DNA from 2 places in the Simplicispira sedimenti genome. Region 1 is predicted to be linked to the other one. Evidence: predicted binding sites of a transcription regulator. Region 1 holds the regulator's gene; the other holds the start of a gene.

Evidence for each region. The regulator FliA, encoded in region 1, starts transcription of late flagellar genes. The targets are predictions, from matches to a motif close to CTAAAGTTTNNNNNNNNNNNGCCGNTA.
Region 2: the regulator FliA is predicted to act here: its motif matches at 2,049-2,075, upstream of MJ602_RS01575 (flagellin N-terminal helical domain-containing protein).

What each region holds. Positions count from the first base shown of each region.
Region 1 covers NZ_JAKVIJ010000017.1:6,744-10,150, forward strand. The annotation lists gene groL (chaperonin GroEL) at 1-1,340, shown strand, start outside; gene MJ602_RS15510 (RNA polymerase sigma factor FliA) at 1,441-2,163, opposite strand; gene MJ602_RS15515 (hypothetical protein) at 2,165-2,965, opposite strand; gene flhF (flagellar biosynthesis GTPase FlhF) at 2,958-3,407, opposite strand, start outside.
Region 2 covers NZ_JAKVIJ010000001.1:344,434-347,840, forward strand. The annotation lists gene MJ602_RS01570 (nucleoside recognition domain-containing protein) at 1-147, shown strand, start outside; gene MJ602_RS01575 (flagellin N-terminal helical domain-containing protein) at 484-1,986, opposite strand; gene MJ602_RS01580 (acyl-CoA dehydrogenase family protein) at 2,109-3,275, opposite strand; gene MJ602_RS01585 (acetyl-CoA C-acyltransferase family protein) at 3,337-3,407, opposite strand, start outside.

The DNA of each region.
Region 1 (3,407 bases):
GCATGAAGTACGTGGCCGCCGGTATGAACCCCATGGATCTGAAGCGCGGTATCGACAAGGCCGTGGCTGCCCTGATCGAAGAGCTGAAGAAGGCCTCCAAGCCCACCACCACCTCCAAGGAAATCGCCCAGGTGGGTTCCATTTCCGCCAACTCTGACTCCAGCATCGGCGAAATCATCGCCAACGCCATGGACAAGGTCGGCAAGGAAGGCGTGATCACCGTGGAAGACGGCAAGAGCCTGAACAACGAACTCGACGTCGTTGAAGGCATGCAGTTCGACCGCGGCTACCTGTCGCCCTACTTCATCAACAACCCCGAAAAGCAAGCTGCTATTCTGGACAACCCCTTCGTGCTGCTGTTCGACAAGAAGATCAGCAACATCCGTGACCTGCTGCCCACGCTGGAGCAAGTCGCCAAGGCTGGCCGTCCCCTGCTGATCATCGCCGAGGAAGTCGAAGGCGAAGCCCTGGCAACGCTGGTGGTCAACACCATCCGTGGCATTCTGAAGGTCGTCGCCGTCAAGGCTCCTGGCTTCGGCGACCGCCGCAAGGCCATGCTGGAAGACATCGCCATCCTGACGGGCGGCAAGGTCATCGCTGAAGAAGTGGGCCTGACGCTGGAGAAGGTCACGCTGGCCGACCTGGGCCAGGCCAAGCGCGTCGAAGTGGGCAAGGAAAACACCATCATCATCGACGGCGAAGGCCAGGCTGCCGACATCGAGGCGCGCGTCAAGCAGATCCGCATCCAGATCGAGGAAGCCACTTCCGATTACGACCGCGAGAAGCTGCAAGAGCGCGTGGCCAAGCTGGCCGGCGGCGTGGCCGTGATCAAGGTTGGCGCTGCCACCGAAGTCGAAATGAAGGAAAAGAAGGCCCGCGTGGAAGACGCCCTGCACGCCACCCGCGCTGCCGTGGAAGAAGGCATCGTGGCCGGCGGTGGCGTGGCCCTGCTGCGCGCACGTCAGGCTGCTGGCGAGATCAAGGGTGACAACGCTGACCAAGACGCCGGCATCAAGCTGGTGCTCAAGGCCATCGAAGCCCCCCTGCGCGAAATCGTGGCCAACGCCGGTGGCGAGCCCAGCGTGGTGGTCAATGCCGTGCTGGCTGGCAAGGGCAACTACGGCTTCAACGCTGCCAACGACACCTATGGCGACATGATCGAAATGGGTATTCTGGATCCCACCAAGGTGACTCGCACCGCACTGCAGAACGCCGCTTCGGTGTCTGCACTGATGCTGACCACCGAGTGCATGGTGGCAGAAGCTCCGAAGGACGACGCACCTGCCGGCGGCATGCCCGACATGGGTGGCATGGGCGGCATGGGCGGCATGGGCATGTAAGCTCTGCCTGAGAGCCACTTTTCTCTCGCTCCAAGGGCCGCGCAAGCGGCCCTTTTTCATGTCCGAGCGGTCGGTGTGGCGGAGTGCTTTTCGCGAAAGCTCAGTGTGCGCGCATCTTGGCGCGCAGGCGCGCAATGGCCTGGCTGTGCAATTGGCAGACGCGCGATTCGGTCACGCCCAGCACGGCGGCGATTTCCTTGAGGTTCATATCGTGCTCGTAGTACATGCCCATGATGTACTGCTCGCGCTCGGGCAGTGACTGGATGGCACCGACCAGGCTGCTGCGCAGCCGCTGGTTGCGCAGCAGCGCCATGGGGTCGGCTTCGGAGTCGGGGGTTTCGTGCCGGTCCAGAAAGCCCTCGTCGTCTTCCCCGCCGCGGGTCATGTCTTCCAGATAGACGAGCTGCGTGCCGCGCACCTTGCTCAGCAGGCTTTGGTAGTCGGTCAGGCTCATGTCCAGTTCGACGGCAATTTCGGATTCGAGGGGGCTGCGTCCGAGCCTTTGTTCCAGGCGCTGGACGGCTTTTTCGATGTCTTTCTGGCTCTTGCGTGAGCTGCGCGACATCCAGTCGTTTTCGCGCAATTCGTCGAGCATGGCGCCACGGATGCGCTGCGTGGCAAAGGTCTCGAACTGCACGCCCTGGGCCGATTCGAAACGTGTCAGCGCGTCGTTCAGGCCGATCATCCCGACCTGGATCAGGTCGTCCAGCTCCACGTTCGCAGGCAGCTTGGCGATCATGTGGTGCGCAAGCCGACGAACCAGCGGAACATACTGCTGGAGCATGGCATTGCGATCAAGCTGGCCTTTGGCGGTGTATGTCACTTCAATGGCTCTGGGCGATGTACGTGGGGAAGCCTGCTTTGGGAATGGATGGTAGCGCAGAGAAGGTGCCCGGTGCGCTGATAGTGCAGGCATTTTCCAGCCATTGCAATGCCAGGCGCTGCAGTTCCTGCGGGCGATCGGCGCGGATGAGCGTGGTGCGCGGTTGCTGCCCCAGGTGGCGCATGGCACAGCGGCGCAGCGATTCCAGCGAGTCCTGTGCCAGGCGCAACTGCTGGGCCGGGTAGGAGCGGGCCATGCAGGCCACCAGGCCGTTGAGTCCCGCGTGCAGGGCCAGCAGCTTGAGCTGGCGGTAGGTAGCAATCACGCCGTTCTGGCCGGGCGGCATCAGAATCAGTGGTGTGGCCAGGCTGGCATCCAGCAGGGGCGACGCCAGTACGTCGATGGGGGCGTGCAGCACCACCAGCGCGTAGCTGCGCAGCAGCGGTTGCAGCAAGGGCAGGAGGGGTTGTCCGGGCTCGGCTTGCTGCAGCAGGGTTTGCAGGCCCAGCTTGGCAGGCAGCACGGCCAGGGTGTTGGCGGCGCCTGCAGCGGGGCGCATGTCCTGCGCGCGGGCGCTGTGCGCCAGCAGCTGCTGCAGGCCGGGGCTGCGCGGGTTCTCGGGTGCGGTGGCATCCAGTACCACCACCGGGTAGCCCAGGTGTTGCAGGTGCAGGCACAACTGCCACAGCGTTTCCATGCCGCCGTTGGTGTCTTGCGTGCTGGCCATGGCCAGCAACTGCAAGTCGTTTTGGGGCATGTGGCTGGACAGCCCCGCGCCTTGGTGAAATCCGAACTCAAGCATCGACCAGTCCCTTCTCCAGCACAGGCTCGCTGGACGGAGTGAAGAAGAAGCTCAGGTCGGCGGCCTTGGGGTCGAAGGCCGAGCGCGCCGGAGCGCGCATCGAGCTGGCGATGAGCTGATGGGCATTGGCCGATTCCCAGTCTTCCGGGACGCGCTGGCCGTTGGTCACGCCACGCAGCACCATCTGGTGGCGGATCAGCGCGTCAATGGCGGGGCCGAGTTTCACGGCTTCGTCGATCTTGGACAGGATGGCTTGTTGCGCCCCGGCGGTCTTGAAGGCAGCGAGCGTGTCGTCCAGCGTGTCGCCGTGGCTGCTGGCATTGAGCACCAGCAGGCGCTGCACCTCTGGCAGGTCCAGCACCTCCAGCATGTCGCGCTTGCGGGGATCGCGTGGGGCGATGCCGGTGGTGTCTATCAGAACCATCTTCTTGCCGCTGAGCAG
Region 2 (3,407 bases), on a different contig from region 1:
TCGACCGAAACTACCTTCTACGTGCTGGCTGTGTACTTTGGCAGCGTGGGCGTCAGGAACACCCGCCATGCCCTGGCTTGCGCCCTGTGGGCCGACGCAGTGGGCCTGGTGGCCGCCATTGGTGTGGGCTACGCCATGCTGCGCTAGCCTACACACAACCCCCCACCACTCCGGCGCCCATGAGGCGCTTTTTTCATGCCCGGCGTGCGCGTGGCATGGGGTGGTTTGTTGTTCTTGATTCTTTCTATATCTCAATAGTAGTAATAGTAGGCACCGCCCTGGGCTGTGGACAAGCCCGGTTTTCCTTGTCCCATCAAACAGTTGCGTGCGCCACAAGCCTGGGGGCTGTGCCGCGCGCGTGGTGTACCGGCAATGGGGACAAAGCCCGGTCAGATGCCCGGGCTGTGGATAAATGCGTACTTGTGCTGGGACTTTGCCCAGGCTTGTCCACAGGGCACCTGGCGGTGGACCTTGCGCCTGGATTCAGCGCAGCAAGGCCAGTACGCCCTGGGGTAATTGGTTGGCCTGCGCGACCATGGCGGTGCCTGCTTGCTGCAGGATCTGGGCGCGCGAGAGGTTGGCCGTTTCTGCCGCAAAGTCGGCATCCTGGATGCGGCTGCGCGAGGCGGAGAGGTTTTCCGAGGTGACCTGTAGATTGACGATGGAAGTCTCGAAGCGCGATTGCAGTGCACCGAGCTTGGCGCGTTCGCCATTGATGTGCTGCAAGGCGGAATCAACGATCCTCAGAGCCAGTTGAGAGGTGTCAAAGCTGGTGATGTCAAGGCTGGCAACGGTGTTGAGTTCTGATGCCCCCGCCACATTGAAGCTTGTGGTGGTTGAAGCATTGCTGTCGGTGACAGAAAAGCCCTTGTCGGAATCAAGCTCGATGGTGCCCACCACGGTGCCAGTTCCACCCGCGCCGTCCACGTTGACGGAGCCCGTGGGGCCATTGAACACGCCGGCGCTGGTGACCGAGTAGCTTCGCAGGTAGAGATCGCTCAACCCATCGTTGCTGTTGTTGGTGATGTTGATGGTGTTGCCCGAGGCGTTGGTCAGCTTCAGGTTGCCCACCACACCATCGTGTGATTGGTAAGTGGCGTCGTACTCGGCGATGACACCGGTTTTGGCACTCATCTCGTTGAACGCGCTGACGATGGCGCCATAGTCGTCTGCAGATCGGCCTGAAGTGGTCTTGAAGCTGATGGTGACCGGGGTGGCGTTGTCGCTGGTAATTTCGAGCTTGAAAGTCTGATTGAGGGCGAAAAAGATGGCGGCTTCGGTGCGGGCGGTGGCAGTGACTCCGGTAGCTGCACTTTGCGTGTTGATCTTGGCTGCCGCATCCTTGGCCGATTCGCCAGCGGCGATGGTGATCGCTGAGCTGCTGCCCAGTGGGCCGTTGATGGTGATGTCGCCACCGGTTTGCGCTGCCGCCGCGTTGGCCGCTGCATCTGGCCCGTTGCCGGTGGTGCGTTGGGCACCGTATTTCTGGGTCTGCAGGTTCACCGTGGACGCTGTGATGACCTGGTTGGCGTTGGCTCCCACTTGGAACTGCTGGGTTCCAAAGCTGCCGTCCAGCAGTTTGGAACCGTTGAACTGGGTGGTCTGGGAAATACGGTCCAGCTCACTCACCAACTGGCCTACTTCACCCTGCAGGGCCTGCCGGTCACTCGCGCTGTTGGAGGCGTTGGCCGACTGCACGGCCAGTTCGCGGATGCGCTGCAGGATGTCGCCCGAAGCCTTGAGTGCGCCTTCAGCCGTCTGAGCGAGCGAGATGCCGTCGTTGGCATTGCGCACAGCCTGGTTCAGGCCGCGGATCTGGCTGGTAAAGCGCTCGGAGATGGCCAGGCCAGCGGCGTCGTCCTTGGCACTGTTGATGCGCAGACCCGAAGACAGGCGCTGGATGGAGGTGCCGATCGAGGACTTGCTCATGCCCAGGTTGCGCTGGGCTGTAAGCGACGCAACATTGGCGTTGATGGTGGACGGCACGGAGCAACCCCCTCCAGGGCAGAAAACGAATTCCCCGGCGATTGGGAGGGGATTGCATTCCTTTTCGGCGCCGCTTGTCCGAACTTGAGGGTTGTTTGTGGTGTGGGCGGGCTGTGGTTTACCTAGCGCCCCAGCAGCGAGCGCGCCACCAGTTCCTTCATGATTTCCGACGTGCCGCCGTAGATGCGCAGCACGCGTGCATCGGTCCAGAAGCGCGAGATGGGGTACTCGGCCATGTAGCCGTAGCCGCCAAAGAGCTGCAGGCAGGCGTCGGCCACGCGGCTGAAGACCTCAGTGGTGTGCAGCTTGAGCGCACTCACGGCGTCGGGCGTGAGTTCACCGCGCTCGTAGGCGGCCACGCTGGCATTCAAAAACGCCTCGGCGGCGGCGATGTCACTGGCGCACTGGGCCAGCGTGAAGCGCGTGTTCTGGAACTGGCCGATGGCCTGGCCAAAAGCCTGGCGTTCCTGCACGTACTTCACCGTGGCATCCAGCGCCCCCTTGGCGCCGTACACCGCCTGCACGCCGATGATGAGGCGCTCGCGCGGCAGCTCGCGCATCATTTGCACAAAGCCCTGGCCCTCTACGCCGCCCAACAGGGCGTCAGCGGGCACGCGCAGGTCGTTGAAGAACAGCTCTGACGTATCGCCCGCGTGCTGGCCGATCTTCTCCAGGTTCTGGCCGCGCGTGAAGCCGGGCGTTTTGGTGTCGACCAGGAACAGGCTCACGCCCTTGGCGCCCGCCGCCGGGTCGGTCTTGGCGGCGAGCACCAGCAGGTCGCAGTGCTGGCCGTTGCTGATGAAGATCTTGCTGCCGTTGATGACGTAGTGGTCGCCGTCCTTGCGCGCCGTGGTGCGGATGGCTTTGAGGTCGCTGCCCGCGCCGGGCTCGGTCATGCCGATGGCCGCCACGGCCTCGCCGCTGACCATGCGCGGCAGCCAGTACGCGCGCTGTGCCTCGGTGCCGCAGTGCAGCAGGTAGGGCGGAATGATGTCGTTGTGCACCTGCAGCCCGCCGACGAAGCCGCCGTAGCCCCGGCGCGAGAGTACCTCCACCACGGCGAACGAGAAGTGCACGCTGGCCCCCGGCCCGCCGTACTGCTCGGGCACGTCGGCGCAGAGGTAGCCGTTCTCGCCCATCTTGCGGAACAGTTCGCGGCTGACGAGGCCGGCCTTTTCCCAGTCGCGGTAGTGCGGCTCGATCTCGGTGTCGCAAAAGCGCTCCAGCGATTCGGTGAAGAGCTGCAGTTCGGCCTTCTGCTCGGCCGTGAGGAGGGTGTTGGGGAGCATTTTTGCTATGAATGTAGGAGCTGCCAGCGCTTGATGGATAAGCGCTGGAGGCTAAAAAAACTCAAACCCGTTCGAAGATGGCCGCAATGCCTTGGCCGCCACCAATGCACATGGTCACCAGCGCATAGCGCC